Regions from separate parts of the Paenibacillus sp. GCM10027630 genome, predicted to be linked through region 3. Evidence: riboswitches for the same ligand, from Rfam matches in the RefSeq annotation. Region 3 holds a riboswitch; each other region holds the start of a gene.
What was found. A riboswitch is a leader RNA that binds a small molecule or an ion and turns the genes downstream of it on or off. The one in region 3 is predicted to bind cyclic di-GMP.
Positions count from the first base shown of each region.

Region 1: linked by a shared signal. The riboswitch ahead of ACFQ0C_RS20085 (response regulator) and the one ahead of ACFQ0C_RS03570 (diguanylate cyclase) in region 3 are both predicted to bind cyclic di-GMP.
Region 2: linked by a shared signal. The riboswitch ahead of ACFQ0C_RS06390 (hypothetical protein) and the one ahead of ACFQ0C_RS03570 (diguanylate cyclase) in region 3 are both predicted to bind cyclic di-GMP.

Region 1 covers NZ_JBHTGY010000038.1:11,683-19,817, forward strand. The annotation lists gene ACFQ0C_RS20065 (TetR/AcrR family transcriptional regulator) at 68-802, shown strand; gene ACFQ0C_RS20070 (MBL fold metallo-hydrolase) at 817-1,494, shown strand; gene ACFQ0C_RS20075 (hypothetical protein) at 1,543-2,592, opposite strand; gene ACFQ0C_RS20080 (Cof-type HAD-IIB family hydrolase) at 2,786-3,589, opposite strand; gene ACFQ0C_RS20085 (response regulator) at 3,804-4,166, opposite strand; cyclic di-GMP riboswitch class I at 4,282-4,371, opposite strand; gene ACFQ0C_RS20090 (MDR family MFS transporter) at 4,644-6,233, shown strand; gene ACFQ0C_RS20095 (stalk domain-containing protein) at 6,388-8,031, shown strand.
Region 2 covers NZ_JBHTGY010000011.1:36,166-44,300, forward strand. The annotation lists gene ACFQ0C_RS06365 (phytanoyl-CoA dioxygenase family protein) at 255-614, shown strand; gene ACFQ0C_RS06370 (hypothetical protein) at 1,178-1,537, opposite strand; gene ACFQ0C_RS06375 (hypothetical protein) at 1,851-2,372, opposite strand; gene ACFQ0C_RS06380 (ABC transporter transmembrane domain-containing protein) at 2,402-4,549, opposite strand; gene ACFQ0C_RS06385 (HD-GYP domain-containing protein) at 5,230-5,526, opposite strand; gene ACFQ0C_RS06390 (hypothetical protein) at 5,954-6,178, opposite strand; cyclic di-GMP riboswitch class I at 6,271-6,359, opposite strand; gene glpK (glycerol kinase GlpK) at 6,473-7,963, opposite strand.
Region 3 covers NZ_JBHTGY010000006.1:27,502-35,636, forward strand. The annotation lists gene ACFQ0C_RS03565 (helix-turn-helix domain-containing protein) at 123-1,004, shown strand; gene ACFQ0C_RS03570 (diguanylate cyclase) at 1,032-2,792, opposite strand; cyclic di-GMP riboswitch class I at 2,887-2,971, opposite strand; gene ACFQ0C_RS03575 (LysR family transcriptional regulator) at 3,056-3,976, opposite strand; gene aroA (3-phosphoshikimate 1-carboxyvinyltransferase) at 4,159-5,508, shown strand; gene ACFQ0C_RS03585 (type 2 periplasmic-binding domain-containing protein) at 6,106-7,761, shown strand; gene ACFQ0C_RS03590 (stalk domain-containing protein) at 7,963-8,135, shown strand, end outside.

The DNA of each region.
Region 1 (8,135 bases), on a different contig from region 3:
ACCAACGGTTATTATATTAACATAGGTTACTAACCGTTGGTTATAATTGTAGTGAGGGGGCTATTAGTTGGAATCAATAAAGAAGTCCAAGCAAGAGCTTCGTTCGGAAGAAACGAAGCGAAGCATTGCCGAAGCGGCAGGCAAGTTGTTTACAGAGCGAGGTTACGATACTGTAACAATGCGAGAAATTGCCAAAGAAGCTAATTGCTCGCATACAACGATTTATTTGTATTTTAAGGATAAGGAGGCATTGCTGGAGCAGCTGGCTATTCCGCCTTTGCAAACCTTGGAGGCTGCATTTCTTTCGGTTATGAATGAAAAGTCGTTAGACCCAACGGGGAAGCTCTTGGAGATCAGCCGACATTTCCTCCGCTTTTGTCTATCCCATAAAAGCATGGTCACAGTCATATTCAATGTAAAGTCCGTGCGTGTTGATGAAGTGAACCCGGCAGGTGAGGTAAACCAACTGCGCAATCGTTTGTTCAGCCACCTGACCGAAAGCGTCAACCGGATTATTCCGGCAGAGACATCGGAGGCGCGGATCAATCACAGCCGGGTGTATTTTTTCGTGATGAATGGAATGGTTAGTACTTATTTGAATAGCGAGGAACCGTTAGAGCCGCTGCTGGAGCGCATCATTCCATTATTGGATCAATCCATAGAGATTGTGCTGCTAGGCATAAAGCATAAGCTTGAACAAGTGCAGAACCCGTTGAAAGGACAAACGAAAGGTCAAAAAGATAAGGAGAAGTCCAAGAAAGATAAGAAGCAGAAGGTTAAAAAATCCAAAATTGAGGGATAGGGGAGTTGAAAATAATGAAAATCACACAAATATCGGAGCATATTTGGAAATGCACCATATGGATAGTTATTCCAATTAGTGTATGGATTGTGAAGTCAGAACGTGGTCTGACCTTGGTGGATGCTGGAATTCCATGGATGGCGGGCGGTCTGTTGAAACAGATAAAGGCATTGAATCTGCCGCTGGAGCGGATAGTGCTAACCCACGGACATTCTGACCATACCGGCAGCATCAAAAAAATACGCGAAACACATCGAGTTCCGGTTTACGCACATGAAGCAGAAATTGCTTATATGGAGGGACAATTGCCATATCCGGGGCGTAAAAAAGCGCAAATGTCCGTTGAGCCCGGGATTGTCGAGCCTCTCGATATGCAATCGATTGGCGGATTGGTTCCTTATCTGACGCCAGGTCACTCGCCGGGTCATATTGCCTACTACCATGAGCAGGATCAAGTTTTGCTGGCAGGAGATTTGTTTACAACCAAGCGCGGACAGCTGAAGCAGCCGATGGCAAGTTTTACTGCGGATATGGAGCAAGCTGTGGAGAGTGGTGCCATTGTTGCTCAGCTGAAGCCCAAGCTTGTTAGCATATGCCATGGCGGTGAAGTCCAGCTTCCGCATCAGCAGTATGAAGCTTACAGACGCAGATGGACGGAGAGCCAGGCTGGGCAGGCTAAAATTCGCCGCTGAATTTTAAGATCGGGCAATGTCGCTTCCCCGCATTTGAATTATCGCAGATTAGCCCAGATATGAATCGGTTTGCTTTTCAATCTCACGGACAAATGTCTCAGGCTCATCTAACGCCAAAAAAATCTTGGTCACCTTACGTGGTAAAAACAGCAAGCCTTCCACAGTAATCGGTTCCTTCAACTCTATACGGATATTGGGTGCGGCCAAGAGAGGTAAAGCTGCATCCCGCTGCTCCTCTTTTTCCAGCTGATATTCAAGTGCGGTTGCTGTATGGGCAATCAGCTGAAGGGGGACATCCGCCTGAATCCGTAATCCGTACCTGAGCTTTAGTATACCGTCTTGGAGCTTAACGGGCTGCAAGACAGAGGCACGGTAGTCACTCCAGATCAAAGCCAGCAGCCAAAAGTCGGAGATACTCAAAATCCAGGCTGCCCAATCAGACCACTGCTGAACCAGAAAGTGAACACAAATGCCTTCGATGATGAGGATTTTGGAAAGAATTGCTGCATAGAGCCTTTGACTGGTCTTCCTATAGTAGGAAAATTCAACGGAATGCTCGAGTTTAGCTAGCGTCTTTCTTTTCCACGAAAATAAAAGGTAATAGGCTGCACTGACATCATGAAGCAATAAGGAGGCCAGCTTGCCTCTTCCAATCGTTTCGTGTACCGCCTTGCGAAGCGCTTCTCCAGTATTAGCTTCTTCACGAGCAACCTGCCTAAAGCACCGGAAGAAACGGTATAAAATCCTGACCTCATAGGCAATAAAAGTAACCTCAACAGCAATGATTAGAAGCTCTATAGGCCATATCCCATTCCATATATGATTGCGCATTGAGACAGGAAGAACAAGCCATGCTGCCAACCCACCTAGCAAAGGCAGGGGGAGTACCTTGGAGATGGATTTTCCTTTGCCCCGTAACATACATAACCAATAGAGAAAAGGAATTACCAGCATACAATCGAACATAACGGCATAGACGAGCAGCCAATCTTTCTCGTTAATCGATGAGGTTCGTACAACTGTCAGGTCTGCTGCTAATATAAGAAATGTAAGTGCGATAAACCAGAGAGTAGATCGTTGGAGTTTGTGGACAGTCACATAAATCCCTCCTTAATTAACTGACTTATAATTCCATTATAAGGGTTATCCCAAGAATATAATGTACCCGGATATCCCACAGAAATGACGATTTTATGGCGGACGGATTGAATATTAAAAATGAAAAAGCCGTGATTCTCCTTTAGCAGGAAATCACGGCTTATTACTCTTTATTTATAAGAGCAGCTTTCCCTTAAAGGGAAGTCTGAAGCACGAATTTTTCAACGACATGCTTGACGCCGTCTTCGTTATTGCTGAGCGTAATATAGTCGGCTATCTTTTTAAGTGAGTCTACCGCATTGCCCATCGCCACTCCGAATCCGGCAGCTTCCAGCAGCTCATGGTCATTCCAGCTGTCGCCGATTGATATAACCTCGGACATATCATAGCCGTATTGACCGGCCAAGTAACGGAGCGCATCGCCCTTCGTACCCTCGTGATGGATGATCTCCAGAAAATGAGGCTTGGACTTCGTAATATGTACCAAATGTCCGATTTCCTTGCGAAGCTCAATAGCAATTTCATCAAGCTTGGCGGGATCATCAATTATTAGCAGTTTGGTAGAAGGCTTGTCAGCCAGCTCTTTGAAATTCGGATACACGGTAAAAGGAATTTTGGAAAGCGCGGCGTAAGCTTCGATTTTTTCATTGCGCTCTTTCGCATACAGAATGTCGTCAAAATACGTTTGCAAATGCAGATCGTTGCGCTCACAGTAATCAAAAAGGTAGTGGGCTGCTTCTACAGGCACAGATCGTTCGTATAAAATTTTGCCGTCTATGGCATTTTTCACTAGAGATCCTTGATAGGTAATCAAAGGAACATTCAGCCCCAGCTGGGAGGCCAGCTGCTTCGCTGAAGCGTACATCCGTCCGGTAGCCAATGTAACCGTAACTCCTTGTGCTAATGCTTGCTCCAGAGCTTGCTTGGTGCCTGCCGTAATTTCTTTCTCATCATTAATTAGCGTATCGTCAATGTCGATTGCCAGCATTTTATACATCGTTTATCCACTCCTGTAATTTATGTCTATGGCTACCATTATACCTTAGATTAATGCGCGGATTAACTGTTATTTTCTCTGAGCAGTATCTTTATAAAAAATATCAGCTATATGGAGACCGTATTGTGAAGATTTATTGATGTTTATTTGGTTCACAGCTAATTGTATATTCAAGGGTTCCCTGTAAACAAGTGTAGATGTCATGGCATGGGCATCATATCTTCAGCGCTCTTTGTATAGCTTCTGCTACCCTGTCTTTATCAAAAGGCTTCACAATAAAATCACTAGCTCCAATGGAGATGGCTTCAATAACAATAGATTGTTGCCCCATTGCAGACACCATAATTACTTTGGCGTCACTCTTGTAGCTTTTAATCTCCTTTAATGCAGTAATACCGTTCATCTCCGGCATAGTAATATCCAGCGTAATCAAGTCAGGAGAATGCTGGATGAATAGAGAAACTGCCTCAAGCCCATTCGAAGCTTCGGCAACAATTTCATGCCCTAAATCTAAAAGAATGTTCTTAATCATCAATCGCATAAACATAGAATCATCTGCAATCATTAGTCTAGCCATATTTTTATCACCTTTCAGGGGTCTACTTATTAACATTTCTAGTAGGCGGATTGATTCGTTCACACAAGAAAAACCCCCCTTATAAGATGAACAAGGGGAGTTGTTGATCCCTTCCTTCGGCAGCTGGCAAGCTTAGCGAATGATTTCGCCTTAGCCCCTAATAGCTTTGCGTCACTAATTTTCATTAGTTTTGCTCTTATCGTATATACAGAAGAATTACTATCCATTTTTTTAAAAGTATATCATTCTTATTGCTGGTAATAAAGGACTAGACGGAAATGCCGGTGATAAAGTTCTATTGACAAAGTACTAGCGTTTGAGTGCTGACAATTAAAGTCATAAATGCGAATAATTATTAAGGCAGTTACTCAAAATAAGTTTTGAAAATTTATATATTTTATATCTCGCTAAAATAGGTTGCCTACCTAACGATAATTCCGACAGCCAGGCATGAGAACAATAGAAAAGAGGCAGCGAATGGACAACCTGTCACAAAAGCAGAAAGTTATCGTTATGATCGCCTTATTGGCATCGATGTTTTTTGCAGCCATTAATCAAACGCTTGTCAGTTCAGCTATGCCAAGAATTATTTCTATGCTGGGCGGCATGGATTATTATTCTTGGGTTATTACGATTTATATGCTGACATCTACAGTTGCTACAATTCTGGTAGGTAAGCTATCGGATATTTACGGGCGTAAACCATTCTTGTTATCCGGGATTGTCGTTTTTATGATAGGTGCCTTTCTTACGGGACTATCCACCAATATATTTCAGATGATCGCTTATCGCGGCATTCAGGGCTTAGGCGGCGGAGTTTTGATGTCGGTTACAACAATGGCCGTTGGTGATTTATTTATGCCCCGTGAAAGAGCGAAATGGACAGGAGTCATGATGTCTATTTTCGGTTTTTCGAGTGTTATTGGACCGACTTTAGGTGGTGTGATGATAGATCATATGGATTGGAAATGGTTGTTCTGGGCGTTTTTGCCTCTGGGAATTGTTGCTTTCGTAATGATCTTGCGGATGTTTCCAAAGGTGCCACGTGTTGAATCGGAATCGATTGATTATTGGGGCTCGTTATTTTTGTCACTTTCCATTATTGCGCTTTTATTAGGCTTTTCTTGGGCGGGGTCCAAATATTCTTGGGGTTCCATACAGATTATTGGTCTTTTAATAATGGCGGTAATCTTCGCAGTTATCTTGGTTCTTATTGAACGTAAAGCGAAAAGCCCCGTAATGCCGCTGCATCTTTTTAAAAACTGGATCATCACGAATTCCAATCTTGTTGGTTTTCTTATGAATGCTGGAATGATGGGCGCTATGGTATACTTGCCCTTTTTTGTACAAGGGGTTAAGGGCTTAAGTCCGACCCAATCAGGGTTTGTTAACATGCCTATGTCATTGACGATGGTCGTATTGAGCAGTATGTCCGGACGATGGATATCCAAATCGGGTAAATATAAGCGGTATGCAATCGCTGGTATCTCCTTCATGGTTATCGGTATGCTAATGATGACATTTATGAACAGTATTGCATTAGCTGTAGCGAGTATGTGCGTGTTCGGTGTGGGATTGGGTTTAGGTATGCCAGTTTTTACACTCGTCGCTCAAAATGCAGTCCCGATAAACCAGTTGGGTGTAGTAACGGCTACGGCAACCCTGTTTAGAAATCTGGGAGGAACGATAGGGATCGCCGTGTTCGGTTCCATCATGACCTCTATACTTAAAAGAAATCTGGAAGAAACGATCGCTTCAGGAAAAGGTGTGAATTTATCTCAATTAGATCCTGAGCATGCGAGACAATTGGCACCTTTTTTAAATCCGCAAGTTTTATTGGATCAACCCAAATTGAAAATAATTCAGGCCTCACTACCGGCAGAACTTCAATCTTATTTTGCACAACTGATGGATATGCTCCGTGCTGTATTGAGCGAAACGTTGTCCACTGTATTTCTTAGCGGGGCCGGGTTATTGATTTTGGCACTATTGCTGGTTTTCTTTCTTAAGGAAATACCGCTTCGCTCCTCTGAGAAAGTTGAAGCACCGCAGGAGGAACCAGTGTAAAGGCTTAATAGAGAATGCTCAAAGCTGCTGGCCCTTATTGGGTGAGTGGCTTTTTCTTTTGCGTATAAGTAGAAAATGAACCAGCCCGAGCAACCTTGCAGTCCCTCGTGCGTCTAATTGTATAAAATGGAAGCATTGAGACGAGGTGGATGTATTGGTTAAGTTCTTACAAAAGGCAGCGCTCCCGCTGCTGATTAGCGCCGCGATGCTCACAGCTGTGCCGCTAGGAGCATCGGCGCAGCAGATTGTACCGGATCAACGTACGCAAGCAGAGATTGATGCTGTCCGGCTTCTGCTCGATCAGGGGGTTGTGAGCGAGAAGGTGGATCAGCTCGGGCCGAAGGCGGAAGTGGCTGCTTATGTGCTGCGCACGAGAAAGCCAGACTTGGAGGCGCTCAATCGGCTGGTGGACGGACTGCTGAAATATGCAGATGGCCAAGGTTACAATGGATCATCAGTCGGCGGGATGCTGGAGCAAAATAATGGTGAGCTCCGTTCATCGCCGGGGGCTCCGCTGGAAGCCAGGATGATGAGCCGCAAGCCAATGGATGTATCATTGAATGGCCAGCCGAGCGTGCTGGCACCTTGGGATGAATACCGAGAGCCGCTTTATTTCGACGATAAGGCGTATTTCCCGCTCTATAGGATGATGACGATGTTAGGCGGAGATGCCAAGTGGAATGGCGTCGATTGGGAAGTGACGGCGATCAGCCCATGGGGAAGCCGCTGGAAAGTGCCGATTGGCGAACGCGAGGTACGCAATGAAGCGGGAGATACGATTGCCACACTATCCGGTCCAGTAGTATTGGCAGACAATCAGGTGCTAGTGCCTTACGATTTTTGGAACACATTGACGGGTTATCGCATGGAATGGGACCGATCGCGTAAATCACTGTCTATTGTAACGGAGCCGTTATACCGGCCTGAAGACCCGGTTGAAGGCTATGGAGGTTCATCCACCGGATATGTGGTACCGGATCTGAATGTGCGTGTCGATGGCCGGTTTACCCGTTTGACGCATCTGCCTATCAACTATGAGGGAATTCTTTATTACCCTGTGGAGCTGATTCAGAATCTCATGGATTTGACTGCTGAGTACGATAGCCAGTCCAGAAGGCTGACACTGACTACGAATCGTACCATAGAAGAAGCGCGTTTCGCGCAGCCTGCGCTTCCTGCTCCACATATGTATGGAGTGCCTGTAAACACGATCTCCTATTTGCAGTATACGCTCGATGGCGTCCAATCAAGCGCCGAAGGGAAGCCGCTGCAGCTATCCAGTCCACTGGTGGAGAATCAGGGACGTTTGTATGCACCGATCAATGAGCTAGCAGCTATTGCAGGCTATCAAGTCAGTTACACGGCTGACAAAACGCTGTATCTGAATAAGCCGGTCGCCCAGCGCATCCGCGAGAAGCTGATGCCAGGTGTCTCACGGGATAGAGTGCGCATGCTGCTTGGCAATCAGCTCAAGGTCGTCTATAATGCCGTGGACGGCACGCGAAGCTGGCAGTATCGCTTCCTCACCGAAACGGCTGACGCAACATTGGTGCCACAGCAAGAGAGGGCTGCCTCTGAGAAGCCTGGTGGCTTCGAGCTGGAGGCTGTCGATCGGAAGGCGCTAGGCGATGGTACGCTCAAGCTGCAGCTGTTCGTCCATCACGATCCAGCCGGGTTGATGATCAGCGGCTATACGCTCTATACGGGTACATCTGACGGTATCCAGGAGACCCGCCTGCATGCCGATGGCAGCGTAACCGAGCGGCTTCTGAAGGATGATGAGGTAGCGGGGCCATGAAACCACATCAGAACTTATTTTGATTATGCTAATGTTAAGAGAATAATTATGAAATAAAAAATACTCACAAAAATATCTTTACTCTACTACAATTACTTGGTATC
Region 2 (8,135 bases), on a different contig from region 3:
ATCGGACCGATACATCGATGCCCGTCCCGGTTCGTTAATTCGTAGGATAGAACGGTATGCGCCGGGCACAGATAGCAGCAGTCAAAACGTTCGTTATATACAAATTCGTACTTTCGAAAGAATCTATCGAAATATCCTGAGTGCTCCTCACAGACATCCGATTTGTCCAGATTGCTTATCGTATTTCTCCATGGCGGAATCGTAAAGCCAAGTGCTACGATACAACCAAGCGATAACATAAGAGAGTGATTAAGGTGAGAAAATTGACGATAGAAGAGAAAAACCATTATGATGAGCTCGGCTATGTGGTCGTTTCGGATTTTTTTTCGGCGGACGAATTATGCGAGATTAACGAAGAACTTGATGGATGCGAAGCGCCAGTCCAAACGTCGGGGGAACACGAAAGATTTACATACCAGCTGGCGATGCTGACCGATAAGACGAAACAATCCGCCCACGACGAACGGATCCTGAACTTGATCGAGGACATCGTAAAGCCGGGCATCTCCATCTTTTCCTCAAAGCTGTTGACCAAGCAGCCGTACAGCGCATCGGTCTGTCACTGGCATCGCCTCTTAGATACGTTTCCTTGGACTTTCAGAACCCGAGCATAAGCTAAAGCTATTAGGCCGGAGGGAACGGATCAAGCAGCAACTCTGCATGAAATTGGCGGGACGGAGATTGTATTTACCAAATTGCAGTAATAAATTATTGCATAAAAAAGAGGCTCAAAACCAAAATCAGCGCTTAACGCAGTCATTCGATTTCGTCCACGTGTCCAGCCTAGCCCTAGACAAAAACTTAAAAACGGTAATGACAACATACACGACTTTATTCGAATTTATTCGACTCGAAGCCATTGCCTGCTACCAAAAAACTGCATTTATACAGCCTTTGGCCAGTATAACCGACGTCTCATTGAATTCGTGTAAATGTGCATTTATTTTATCATTCTTAGTTGAATCGGAGCGTTTTCCATGAAAATTGATGTACTTTTGCAGGTTTGTTCTCTCTACAGCAATTCGGGTAGGAAAATAACTGCGTTTTTGCAGGATTTTGTGGTCGGGAGAGGGTCAAGTACTGATTTTGAGGTTGAGCCAAGAAAGACAGCCGAAATTTTTTCGACTGTCTGAAGTCTGTGTTCATTAGACACAAATTCATCTTTTCTATATCACCGTTAAGCTGCTCTAAAACGACGGCAAAATGCCTCCAACTCATGAAACGGAATCTTGTAGCAATCCAAGCTGTTCACGCGGGATTTGGTCGAACCGGGCAAGGCGCCAAATTTGGCTAATAAGCTCTCCATCTCCTGCAAATCCGGAGAAGTCCAGAACTGAACCAGTTCAACCTCCGGATTGCCCTCTTTTATCATAGCAACCAGTGCTTGCAATCCGCGTACAAACACGGATGTGCGCCGGTAAGCCTTCTGAATAAAAGCAATCTCAATTTGACAAATGTGCTTGTCCTCAAAGCTGTTGGCGCCGGTGCCGTAAACGAAACCCGCCGCGCCGGCAATCTCGTAGGGTTCTTCATTCAAGATCAGCATAGCTTTTCCGAAAATCAGCGGGCTACTAATAAAGCTGAGTTTCACGACAAAAGAATAAGACAAGTTCAGTTCAGAGTGATGCTTAAGTAAAAACTTGATATATGCATCAAAGTCCGTTACCAAGTTGCACGGTCTATATTGATAATACATTACTTCGCCGGTTGTGGTTGCGGTTGCGCCCTTAAAGAGTCATTGAGAATGGCAAACCTTCCGAAGCCGCTGCCCTTTTTTATGTCCTTAATATTAGGCGGTGGTATGAACATGTAAAACTCCTCCTTTATGTAAAAGAAATTTATACCATTAATTATACATGGTTGAATTTTTTAAAGATAGTCATTAGCTTGTTAATTTTGACACAAAAGACCTTTTCTTCACCGGCTATTCCTTCACGGGTATAATTCGTTTCGGTCAATTTCGAATACAACTTGCATATATAGTCATTTTCCGCCAATGCGGCTAATCTTAATTCCCGGACTTCCGGATGGTCTTCGACGATCAGGTTCACCAGATACCGGAACCCTTTCATAAAAAGCAACGTACCCCGATAGGCTCTGTCAAAAATGGCCAAATCCACAAATGCAACTTCTTTATCCTTAAAATCCTGCTCTTCGGTCCCGTGGTAGTAAGCTGATACTCCGATGACCCGATTGTTGTCATCCGTCATTTGAAGCAAATAGGCTTGAGGCCTGCTCAAATACAATTGAAGCACGCTGACGACATCTATCGCTGAAAAAGCAGGATGCAGGTCGCGTTTAAAATCAAGAAAAAATATACTGAAGTTGGCCAAATCCTCATCACTGACACAACGTTTGAAATGCGTCGCCATGGTGTGTTGTCCCTTCCCGACATAAGATGTTAGATTCGTTTTTGAAGCGTGCTTTCCAAGGTCAATAGGATTTTCGGGTATTCTGTCGTCAATTTATGGAACGCTTCGCGTCTTACCGACAGCAGCACCGACAGACCTAGTGCCCTTACCGTAGCGTTTCGGGGAGTGTCCTTGAGTAAGGCGATTTCGCCAAAATGATCCCCGTCCTGCAAGACGGCTACCCGCTTCTCACCCTCTCCGGGGACTTCCTTTATAACCTCAAACTTGCCGCGGACAATGATGTAAAATTTGTTGCCTTCCTCTCCTTCACGAACAATATCTTCGTTTTCTTTGCAAGTTTCGGTTGAAAACAGGGCGGAGATGCCTTGAAGCATTGAAGGCTCAATCCCTTCGAAGAAGGGCAGTTTCGCAAGCCGGTCAACCTCAACCGTTGCATAAAGCCCGTCCTGGGACAGGTGAAACCCGTGTTGTTTTTCCCACAGGCTGGAGTAGAGTCCGTTGTGTTTCAAAAGCTCCTGATGGGAACCGGATTCTACGATGCGGCCCTCCCTGAACACATAAATGATATCGGCATTCACTACAGAAGCCAGCCGATGGGTAACCGATATAATCGTCTTGTGCTCGCGGATTTCTTGAATCAATTGATTGATATCCGCCTCTGTAGCAGGGTCCAGCGCCGATGTAACCTCATCAAGCAGCAACAGCTTCGGATTTCTTAGGAGTGCCCTTGCAATCGATAGGCGCTGGCGTTCGCCGCCTGACAAAGATCCCCCTTCATGGTGAATCCGTGTATCATATCCCTCAGGCCAGCTTGTGATAACATGATGTATCTTCGCCTGCTTCGCCGCTTCCATGATATCCTCATCCGTAGCTTCAACGCCGTCAAGAAGCAGATTGTCACGGATCGTGGCGTTAAATAAAAAGGTATCCTGACTAACTAACGTACACAGCTTTCTTAACGAAGCCTCGCTAACGGTACGCAGGTCATACTCATCTATCACAACAGTGCCCTGCTTGGGATCATAAAACCGGGACAGCAGCTGTAACGCGGTGCTTTTGCCGGAGCCGCTTGGTCCGACGAAGGCCGCATAGCTTCCCGCTGCAATTCGCAAACTGACGTCCCGTATTTGATCGGCTTCGGGGGTATAACCAAAGGTGACCCGGTCCATCCGGATCGAGGTTATAGAAGAAGGAAGCTGTGTAGGGATGGCGGCTTCGGGAACAGTCGGCTGCTGATCGAAGATTTCCTTGACGCGTCTGAAGCTAATGCCCGAATCTATGAGGTTCGGGATCAGAAACGATAGATTCGAGCCTGACTGACCTACGTACATAAACAAAGTAAAAAAAGCCATGAAGCCGCCTACCGTCATCTGGTCATGGAAAATCAAATACCCGCCGAAGCCCATCATAATTCCGTTTAGTATTAATAATGCCGTTAGAGGCAACCGTTCCATCAACGAGTTGATGAAATGCAAGTTCAAGCCAAAGGCAAACAGCTCGTGAATTTGCTTCCGGGCCCGCTCCTGGAACCTGATCTGTTGGTGCAAGCCTTTAATGGTTTTGTGCCCCTTGACCATCTCATCGACCGTATTGGAGAAACGTTCCTGAGCTTCCTTATAGCTTACATTGGCGGTTGCCGCCCGGCCTTGAAGCAATCTGGGCCCGAGAAACATCAGCATAGAGCCGGCAAGCATAGCCAGCGTGAGCTTCCATTCAATTGAAAACAGCATAAAGAGCCCGAGCATAATACTTAAAGTCTCTTTCAGAAAGAAGGGAGCCGAAATGCGAATGACTCTCTCCATGGAACCCATATCCGCAGCGAAGCGAGTGACAAGATCCCCGGTCCTGTATCGTTGATAGAATGGCAGCGATTGCTTCTGAAGGTGGATAAACAGCTCGGTTCTCAGCTTCCGGATCACTTCGCTGCTCAGCCTCCCTAGCGAGTAATCCCCGTACACGCTTGCACAAATGTTGAAAAATCCGCCGCCGATCAGAATGAACATAATGATAATGAACACTTGAAAGTTCCTAGGTGTAAAGGCCTCGTCCACCAAATATTTCAGGCTCAAAGGGGCGGCAACCGTATAAGCAACTTCAACGAAAATGCTGAATAAAAATAGGCCGAACAAGAGTTTGTATTGTGTGAAATGGCGCAGCACGGTCTTTATAAAATCCAATTTATTCGCCGCCTCCCAGTATGTACCTATAGATTACCGCAGTTTCTAATGACTGTAAACGGCTCCGGCAGTGAATGACGAAAAATTGAGGATTTGCAACACCACGGCTCGTCTCCATATGTATGTCGAGAGAGTATCTATTGGATGCTCTCTCTTTCTATAATTTACGGGTGCTTTCATACAGCACATGATGGCTCGAAAAGCTGAGTTCGACTGTACAGAAAAAGGACCCAAACGGGTCCTCTCCATTAAATTGCAGGCTTCCAACAGTTCATATTTGGTGGTGCTTAAGCGACGCCAGCTTGCAGCCTAGTGCTTTTTCCAATGTCCACTAAATGGGGTCTTGACCAAAAACCTAGCCTGCAGGGGCTATGTCAATGTTGTATTAGCCTCGAAAGGCCTAGGCCAGATTGCTAAAGAAGTCGGATACCGGGACGATAAGCATTTTGTTAAAAACGTTTAAACGCGAGGAGGTATGACGCCTTCGGAGTACCGCGGGTGTGAAACCGGGTCATTGTGAAAGCAACTATTTCCACGACTCAAAGGATTTCATTCAACCAACAATATCTTTTATTTTGACAGAATTCATTTTGCTCAAATCAATGAATTCATTCTCAAGTGCAATTAATGGACTTGTCGGGTAGTTAGGATTAATCAGCAGGATCTTGCCTTTTCTTTCGTCAGATAAAATTGACGTCACTGCCAACTTGTGAGGACATGAGTCGATTCAAAAACGTCATGCCGATTACGGGATCAAAACGATTTTGTAAAATATTCGTATAGAGTTCATTTATGACTTGATAGAATACAAAAGATGGTCTATGAGGGCGCTCAGAAATCATGGCCAGATACACATCAGCCAAGGCGATTATCTTACTCAGTCGATCCATTTGGTTTCCTTTTAATTTGGCAGGATATCCGCTTCCGTCATCTCTTTCATGATGCTGCAAAGCAACTAACGCAACACGATGATCCATCCCTGATTCTTTTTAAAAGGTCATATCCTAAAGTAGTGTGTGTTTTTACTATTTCAAATTCGTGAGGTTGGTACCATGTTGTTTGATGCAACAAATAATGCGGAAGCTTAACAGAGCCAATATCATAGAGGCTAGCAGCTGTAGTCAGTAAGTTTAATTCGCTTTCGTCATTGCATCCACTTTCCGAGCAACGTGGCAATAACGGCAACGCCGACACTTTGTTTATAGCGAAAGTCCCCCTTTGATTTGAGTTCCGAAAAGAGTTGATATAAATTCCGCTTTTTGGTGACTTCCATTATAAAAGGGAGCACTTTATCTTCAATATCCGAAACTGGAACCTTGCCGTTTTTATGGACGAAGTCGTGGATCTCCTACATCTGCGTTTCCGTCCGTTTAACTAACTCTTGAGTATCTATAGGTATAAATTCTAAGGTCGGTTTCCTTCGGGTGGTGTTGCAACAGCAGATTGTTGTTGTTCTTCTGCTACCAACTCAACATGGATATCAAAGATGTCGATCTTGAATTTCTCTAGTTTCTCAACATGGCTAGGTAAAAGTATAGTCTCGTTAGGAATCAACATCACGCCTCTTGCGTCTAAAATAGTGTGTGACAAGCGTTTTCCAATCAGATCGTCGTAGTTATCAAATTGCATTTTAAGTTAGTACCTCTCGGATGTTTCGATTCTTTCTATTGAACAACCGACAAAGCCATCGCATGCACGAGAAGATCGTTTCTACTTACTGCTTCGGCAACCCAGCCATCTTAGTTTTTTTTAAACCCTTAGATCTGTAGCTTTGCGTCCTTATGTTTCGATAAGTTTGCCTTTATCGTGGTTAGTCTGATTATATTCATTTTTTTCTTATTAGTCGAGAGAATGCTATAATCGTAATCCAAAAAGCAGCTCAACCAATAGGCTAGCTGCTTAATTGCTTATATTTGCGCTCCACTACCGCCCCAACTGGTAAGCTACCGCACGCTGCCAGCCGGAAACCGCCTGCTTGCGGTAAGCCTCGTCCTTAGCCGGGCTAAAGGAGCGGTCGTATCCCTTCAGCTGCTCCAGCTCTGATAAATCGCTCCATAATCCAACCGCCAGCCCAGCAAGAAACGCAGCTCCGAGCGCTGTCGTCTCTATGACCCTAGGCCGAGTTACGGCAACTCCAAGCAGATCTGCTTGGAACTGCATGAGGAACTCGTTCTTCACAGCTCCGCCGTCTACCCTCAGTTCTCGCAGATGTATACCGGACTCTTCCTCCATCACTTGAAGGACTTCGCTGCTTTGGAAGGCTATAGACTCCAATGCAGCTCTAACAATATGCGCTCTGGTTGAAGCGCGAGTCAAGCCCGTAATCATGCCGCGTGCATCAGGCTCCCAATACGGCGTACCCAAGCCGGTAAAAGCCGGCACGAAATAGACGCCCTCCGTATGCTCTACCGATCTCGCGATAGCTTCTGTCTCAGCGGCGCTTTCGATAATGCCGAGCCCATCGCGAAGCCACTGCACAACGGTGCCCGCATTGAATACACTGCCTTCCAGAGCGTAATAAACTTTGCCGTTCAAGCTCCAGGCAATGGTCGTAATAAGCCCTTTCTCCGACATGACCGGCTTCTCCCCGGTTTGTTTAAGTACAAAGCAGCCCGTACCGTACGTATTTTTGGCCATCCCTTCGGTGAAGCAGGCTTGACCGAACAATGCCGCCTGTTGATCTCCGGCAGCCCCAGCAATTGGAATGCGAACAGCTGCTGCTGCACCCAGAAGCTCTGTATGTCCGTACACCTCGCTGGATGATTTAACCTCCGGCAGCATAGCCTTCGGTATATTTAATTGTTGCAATATGTCATCATCCCACTGCACGGAATGGATATTGAGCAGCATGGTCCTTGAAGCATTGCTTACATCGGTCACATGCTGGCGGCCTTCGGTCAGCTTCCAAATCAGCCATGAATCGATAGTGCCGAACAGAGCCTCTCCCCGCTCTGCTTTAGCCCTGATATCAGGATTGTTATCCAGCAGCCATTTCAGCTTCGTTCCCGAGAAGTAGGCGTCAAGCACCAAGCCCGTTTTGTTCCGGATAATCGGCTCCCAGCCCTGCTGCTTAAGCTCCTCACACATTGCGCTTGTTCTGCGGCATTGCCAAACAATAGCCCTATGCAGCGGTTTGCCGGTCAGCTTATCCCACACCACTGTCGTTTCACGCTGGTTGGTAATACCGATTGCTGCGATTTCCTCCAAGTCAATCGACTTTACCGCTTCGCGAAGTACTTCCAGCTGTACCTGCCAAATTTCCTCCGCATCATGCTCTACCCATCCGGATTTCGGAAAAAACTGCGTAAATTCCTTTTGCGCCGTGCTGACAATAGCCCCTTGTGGATCAAAAACTATGGCCCTACAGCTCGTTGTCCCTTGGTCTATCGCCACAACATAACGTTTTTGTTTCATGGCTTCTCCCCCCCTGCCACAATCCTTTAACCATAAAAAACGTTTACACAGATGCAATCTAACACACTATCATTTTCACTGTCAACCGTATTGATTAATCTTCCTGAGCATGATATGATACGCACTAACAAGTTAATAATCAGGTCAGAGAACCAGAGAGACCGAAACATAC
Region 3 (8,135 bases):
TGTATGATAATAGCAAACATTTGCACAATGCTAAGGTGTTATCGGCTGATAAGTACCTATGTCGGTTGGAACACTAGAATAAATAGGGTTCTGTGATTTTAAAGCCCAAAGGGATGGATGACATGGATCAGGACAGGCTGCAGCTTCAGCTGATTCGCAGCTATTTAGAAAATACACAAATAACGCTGCAAACAGCACATTATACGAAAACTGCGCAAAATTGGCGTGCCACGAACATGATGACGGATGTGAACCGGTTTTATTTTATCCGTGAGGGTGAAGGGTGGATTCATATTCGAGGTAAAGACTACAGCCCGCGCAAGGGTCAGCTTTATTTGCTGCCAGCGGGAATGAAGCTTTCGTACTCGCCTGTAAACGAGGATAATACATTGGGGAAATTTTGGTGTCATTTCTCGGCTACGATGGGGGATATCAACCTGTTTCAGATGCTGGAGCTGCCGCATTGGATTGAAGTAAGCGACGAGCAGAAGCTGGAGCGTCAATTTCAAGAATTGATCGAGCTGCATAACAGCAACGCGGTATTCGCTCCTCTGCGCATTAAATCGATTCTCTTTGAGATGATTTCCGAATATATCGAGCATTCCTCCAAAGAAGAGCTGCATTTGACTGCAACGACGACTAATTCCAAAATCAATAGCGTGCTCTCTTACATCGAGAGCCATTTGGCTGAATCGATGTCTATCGATGAGCTGGCGAAGCTGGTGCATTTTCACCCGAATTATTTCATGAACTACTTTAAATCGATGATGGGCTTGTCCCCGATCATGTACGTAAACAAGAAGCGGCTGGAGAAAGCCCGCCGCCTGCTTGCCACCACTGAATTGTCGATCTCCAATATTGCTGAAGGGATTGGGATGGAGCTGTATTATTTCTCGCGGTTATTCAGAAAGCAGACCGGGATGTCCCCATCCGAATACCGCAAGGCTTCTGGGAAAACAACGATGGCAGAAGATGACGATGCTCCTGAAGGGTCGATGGTTTAGTGTCTTTGAACGATGCGCCTTTAAGCTCTAGCACTCATCAGCTACAGCTACACAATTGCGCCCGCTAGCTTTGGCCTTATACAGCGCATTGTCCGCGTATTTCAGCAGCTTCTCCAGCGTTTCGGCTTGTTCATTGCGATAGGCGATGCCAAGGCTCGCAGTCACCTGCAAATCTCCGTGGCTTGTAGGGAAGCTCAAGTCGCTTATCCCTCTGCGAATTTGTTCTGCTAAAGCTTGAACCGATTCGTTAGAGGTGTTGTTGATCAAGAGGACGAACTCTTCACCGCCGTAACGGCAGAAGGTTTGTGATTCGTCATGCAGCAGGTAGGTGCTGACGCGTCCGGCAACAGACGCCAGCACCAGGTCGCCGACAGGATGCCCGTACTGGTCATTGACCCCCTTGAAGTGGTCAACATCGAACATGATAACGCCAAGATGACTGAACGTATCGACAGACTGCTGAAAAATGCGGACGGCTTGCTCGAAGAAATGCCGCCGATTATGAATCCCGGTCAATACGTCCGTTGCAGCCAGCCGCTGCATTTGACGATATAGCTGAGCGTTCTGAATATAGCTGCCTACTTGGCTGGTGTAGGTGAAGGCTAGCCCCACCTCGCTTTGAATATAGGGGCTGTGGTTCTGTGCAATGATCATTCCCCGAACCTTGCTTTCAATCAAGATAGGCAAGTGAAGGAAGCTGACCCGGTTCATTTCCTTTACAATCGGCTGCTCTTCCTGCTGAAGTAGGATGAACATTTCGTTAGCTTGCTTTTCCGCGTATTCAATGTCTTTGTAACCGCTGGAAGATTCATCATACCGGGTTATCATGGCTGTCAGCGTATCGTAATGCTGAATCCATAATGCAGCACTGGTGTAAGGAACCAGCTCCCTTAAGGAAGCGAGAATTCGCTCGTTAACCTCCCCCTCATCCAATGTCGAGCTGACTGAAGAAAGCGCATGCCGCAGCTTCTCCCCGTCTTGCCTTTGTTTAAACTCCGCGTTGTAACGTCCTTCCAGCTCAACGGTTTGTGCCGTTTGCATCAGCAGCCCGGAGATTTGCTTCAACATCCGATTAAAGACACGGCCTAACTGGCCTATCTCATCCCGTGCAGTTGTATTGGCATAGCTGCGTAAATTCCCGGCGGCGGCTTCATTCATATGCTGAACCATACTTTTGAGAGGGTTTGTGACCCAACTAGACAAGGCTAGCATGATAAGGAAGAAGGACAGGACAAAAAACAGCAAGGAGAGAAGCGTTGGGTATTTATAAAGGGAAGACAGCTTGTGATTGATTTTGTTGCTTTCCACGACAACCACAACGGAGCCCTCGTAGGAGGTTTCATTATTGTCAAGAAACGGGATGACTGCGCCTAAATAAGGATTGCCTTGATAATTATAGGAAACGATGCTTTCCCTGCTCGATTTAACTGCGTCCAACAGCTCAGGGACATCCAAGACAGCGCTGCTGGTTTCTTGATTTTTACTCTTGAAAAGCACCCGGCCATCGGTGTTCACTACATAGATTATGGATATCTCTTTGTATTTCCAAAGTATTTCTTTGGACTGCTCATCGAATCCAACCAGATCCCTGTCTGTGATTCCGAGCGAATGAATGCGGTCCAATTGACTTTTCAGACTTTGCCCTATGACTAGAATTTGCTCCTCAAGCACTTCGAAGTATTTTTTTTGAAACAGATAGGTGCCAATGACATTGTTTAAACCAATGGAGACAGTCAAAATAATCACAAGCATAATCGTTATTTTTGTCTGAAGTTTGGTGTAAGTCATCATCATAGTTTCTCCCATTCAAACTGCATATGTCCCACTTTTACACATTTACGAAAACAAAAAAATCTACCAAAGGTAGATTTTAAGAACCTTCGTTGGGAACTCGGCTGCCGTAGTATATAACCTTAGGCCCGTGGCTTTGCGTCCCTCCCTTTCGAGCAGGTTTGCCTTTGACATCGGAAGATGTATATTTTGTAATGGATAGTATTTGACAGGGGAGCTGAATATCCTTTTTACATTAAGATAAATTTAGGACTTTAGGCTTAAATCTGTAGTTCAAATGACTCCGGGCCTTCAGCAGGCTTCAAATGTGTGGTTAGCTCCTTAACAAAAAACAAGGAAGCGAGGGGCAAGGTGCCGTCAGGCAAGGTGACAACTCCTATAGAACGGGATGGAATCGGTTCGGTCACCTTAATCTCAAAGAGCGTGCCTGCCTCTAAATCGTCTTTCACAAAATCCCTTGGAAGCATGGAGATGCCCATCCCTTTACGGACGAATTCAATAAGCAGATCCACCGATCCGAGCTCAATGTCGGGCATTACATCAATGCCGTAGGTGTGGAGGAAGGCGTGGAAAAAGGTGCGTGAACGGCTGTGAGCCGAGAGCATGACGAAAGGGTTTCTGACCAATTCTTTGAGATTTAAGGGAGAATCAGCTAAACGAGCATACTCCGGACCTGCAACAAAGCAGTCCTGTATCGTTTTGGTTGCTTGCACCTGAATCCGGTCATCTACGGGCAGGTGGACGATGCCGCAATCGATAGCTCCGTCGCCTAACCGTTTTAGAATATCCTCGGTTTTTCCATGAGACAGACAGATGCGTACTTCCGGTGCCTTCTTGTGAAACTCGGCGAGAAAAGGGAGGAGATAATATTTGCACAGCGAGTCGCTGGCTCCAAGACGGATCGTCCCGCTTAATACAGACTTCATCTCGCTGATCTTACGCTCTCCGGCTAGAATCAATCCATAGGCCTGCTCTACAAAATGGTACAGCACCTTGCCTTCCTCCGTCATTTCCACTCCTTTGGGCTTGCGCACAAGCAGACGAACTCCCAGCTGCTCCTCCAATTGCTTGATAGCATAGCTGGCGCTCGGCTGCGTTATATAGAGCTCCTGCGCGGCTCTAGTAATACTCCCGCATTTCACTGTGTAATAAAACACTTTGTACTGATCCATTGCACTCATGACATAGATCCTCTCTATGGATTATATAAAATAGTTCAATTATTTATATGTCTAACTATTCCCTATAATAAAGCTAACAGCTCGAAGCATGCAAGTCAGGACAGCGGGCTCAACTATTGGGAAGCTCTCTGAACAAGCAGTAGGCAGCTTGACAGAGGCTTTTGGAAAGAGGTGTTCAACAAATGGGAAGGGTAGAACCGGAACGAAATTCCCGCTCGCCATGGGCGGCGCTTTACGATAGGGAGGAGGTAGAAATTCACCCGCCAACGAAGCCGCCTGACGGAGCCATTGCAGTACCTGGAAGCAAGAGCTACACGAACCGTGCCATTCTTATTTCTGCTTTGGCAGAGGGCTCCTCGATTCTCGGGGATATTTTGCGCAGCGATGATTCCTATTGGTGTCTGGATGCTCTGCAACAGCTTGGCGTTAGCTTGCAAGTAGAGGGGAATACGGTATCGATAGAAGGAACCGGTGGGGAATGGCCTAATCCGGCAGGCAGCTTGTATATCGGAGCGGCGGGCACTATCGCGCGGTTTCTGCCAGGTGCGCTGGCAGTAGGCAGCAGGGGAAGTTGGCTGCTAGAAGGAAATAGGCGCTTGAGTGAGCGGCCTGTCCGGCCTCTGATCAAGGCATTAAATACAATGGGTGCGGATATTCGGTATACAGCAGACATTGGGCAATTGCCGATTCGCATTGAGGCGAGGGGGCTTGCCGGAGGAAAAGTGACGGTGTCGGGGGCGGTTTCGAGCCAGTTTCTAAGCGGTCTGCTTATTGCGAGCCCTTATGCCAAGCAAAGGACCGAAATAAGGGTAGCCGATAAAATGGTGCAGCATGCTTATGTAGGAATGACTATAGAGCTCATGAAGCGTTACGGTGTTGTAGTGGAGCATAACGAGGCTTATGATCATTTTATAATCGAGCCCGAGAGGTATCAGGGCCAGAATATTCAACTGGAGGCGGATGCTTCCACCAGCTGCTATTTTCTGGCCTATGCGGCTCTGACCGGCGGCCATATACGGATTACAAATCTGACCGCAGCCACGCTCCAGCCTGATATCGGCATGCTCAAGGTGTTTGAGCGGATGGGATGCAAGGTGAACAGCGATGCTGAAGGGATTGAGCTTTGGGGGCCAGAAATGCTGCAAGGCGGCTTCACCATCAGCATGAGGGAAATGTCGGACCAGACGCTAACGCTTGCGGCACTTGCCCCATTCGCCGACGCGCCGATTACGATAACGGATGTGGAGCATATCCGTACTCATGAGTGTGACCGGATCAGCGCTATGTGCGACTCCTTGACGCGTCTTGGCATTCAAGCGGAGGAACGCCGCGACGGTCTGACCGTTCATCCGGGGATGCCTGTTGCTGGCGAGGCGCTGGATACTTACGATGATCACCGGATGGCGATGTCACTCGCATTGATCGGCTCTCGGGTAGGGGGCTTGCGTCTGCGCGATCCAGGCTGTGTGTCCAAAACCTGCCCGTCTTATTTCGAGGATATGGGAAAGCTGGGGCTGCAGGTCATAATTTGAGAGCCTTATTTTAAATTATAGCGCCATCTTGGGCGGGCAGGCCAGGCAGGGAATAGGAGATTTAGTCCTATTCCTTTTTTCTATAATATCAGACTTTATGAGTTTTCAGCGGAGCTGAAGAAGTCTGATATTGCAAGAAAAGCTACAACTAAGACACGAATGTCTCTTCCTCGAAAGGGCATCGATCAGAAGCTTTTCTTATAATATCGGAGTTTATAAGTTTTCAGCGGAGCTGAACAAGTCTGATATTGCAAGAAAAGCTACAACTTAGTCACGAATGTATCTTCCTCGAAAGGGCATCGATCAGAAGCTTTTCTTATAATATCGGAGTTTATAAGTTTTCAGCAGAGCTGAACAAGTCTGATATTGCAAGAAAAGCTACAACTTAGTCACGAATGTATCTTCCTCGAATGGGCATCGATCAGAAGCTTTTCTTATAATTTGTGGTAAATCAAACATCTCATAGTAATTGTATTTCCTGCTGCTCTCCTATAAGCTTAACAAGAAGGGATAAGATACGGACGGCTGGATCCGGCAGGGGCGCTGCTGAGGATTCGGATTCCTCTGTAAATTGCCAGGAGAGGAGAATATGCCTCCATGCTGCATAAGCATAAGTTTATTAAAACCAAACTACTTATTAGCTTGGCCATAGTTACGCTGCCGGGCTGCCAGGGCGAGCCGATTCCACAAGCGGCTTCGGTCGAATCCAAAGCTCAGAAAGCCGTTAAATTTGATCCGCCGGTTGTTATTACAACAGCAAAAGCATTGCGGGATTACGACAAGCTGAAATATAACGATACAACGGAGAATAACCCGATAACGCGATGGGCTAAGGACAGGTTAGGTATTATTCAAAAGAATAAATGGATTGTAACCGACCAGAACGCGGCGCTTGCTACCAAGATCAAACTCGCTCTGTCAGGTGGAGACGAACTGCCTGATGTGTTGTTTCTTACTAATCACGATATTCCCGAGCTGTTGGGCGATCTTGTCGATTCGGGTCAAATTATGAATGTCGAAGAAGCCTTTGAGGCCTATGCTCCCAAGCGGGTCAAAGAGGCTTATGAAATAAACAAGGACGTGTGGAAAACCGTCTCTTTACAAGGTAAAGCTTGGGGGCTGCCGCAAATATCCGATGGCAAGGTAGGAGATCCGATTTTGTGGATACGTCAAGATTGGTTGGATAAGCTGCATTTGCTGCCGCCTACTACCCTGGATGAACTGGAAACGGTTATGGATGCGTTCACCAACGGAGACCCTGACGGGAATGGCAAAAAGGATACGATTGGATTGGCGCTTGCCGGGAAAAATTCCTTGAACAATTGGATGGGAAATGTCAGCTTCTTATTTGGGGCTTATGGGGATCAGCCCGATCAGTGGAACCGGATGAAGGACGGCAAGCTTGCTTACGGTTCTATTCAGCCGGGAGTAAAGCCGGCGCTTGCCCGACTAGCCGATTGGTATGAAAAAGGTTATTTGGACCCGGACTTCGGTACCCACGATGAGCAGCAAGCCGCCGCCGTGTTCACATCGGGAGCCGCGGGAATTATTTCAGGTCCCGGCTGGATGGGGGGATGGCCTCTAAGTGAAAGCCCGCTCGGTCCGGGTGTGTTTAAGCCAATTCCTTACCCTGCGGGACCGGATGGTAAAATCGGCAGACTCGGTTCGCGGCTGTCATACGGGAGTTATTTTTTCCGTAAGGACTTTTCCCACATGTATGCTGTATTTGCTTATTGGGATCAGGTGTACGGCTCATTGATCGAGGATCCCGAGTCGGATTTTGTTAATGGTTACGCTGAAGGATACGACTATATTATTAAAGATGGCCAAGCCATCTATGATTTTCCCGGGTCAGGCAGTACGATATCCAATTTTTTACTGTTTGGACCGGGCAGCGCACCTCCCATGGTTATTAGCGGGGATAGTATAGAACAACGCGTATTCCAGGGGCGTATTCATTCTCCGTATGAAAAGAAATTGGCCGCTACTACATCCCGTTTATTTCTGGAAGGACGAATCGTCGGCGATATTCAGGCGGCTTATTCACAGAAGAACGAATTTGTAGGCCCAAACACATCATCCATGGCCTCAAGATGGCCGCTGCTGAAGAAATTGGAGAAGGAAACCTTCTTAAAGATCGTGTACGGCAAGGCGTCTATCGATTCATTTGACGTATTTTTGCGGCAGTGGTCTGAACAAGGCGGAAACCAAATAACAGATGAGGTTAATCAATGGGACCTGACCACCCGTTAATTCACATATAAGATGAAAGCTCGTAACAGCAGGCGCTGAGCGGGCTTTTTTTGTTTGGCTGCAGAAATGTAAAATTTATTGTCTTTCTTGAAACGGCTTGCAAAAGTATTTATTAATATGGAAGATTGTGGTTAAATTGAATAGACTTGAGCCTTTGCAGCCAAAGGTTTAGCTATTTTATGATGAAGGGGACTTCGTACAATGATACGTACATATTTATTCAAGCTGCTGTTACTGGCTGTGATGGTCACACTGCTAATCCAGCCGGGTTCGGCTTGGGCAGACACGAACACACTGATTCCCGACGCTGAGATGGAGCGAGCACTTCGGGATCAATTGAAGAAGCAGCAAGGGGAGCTTACGATAGACGATTT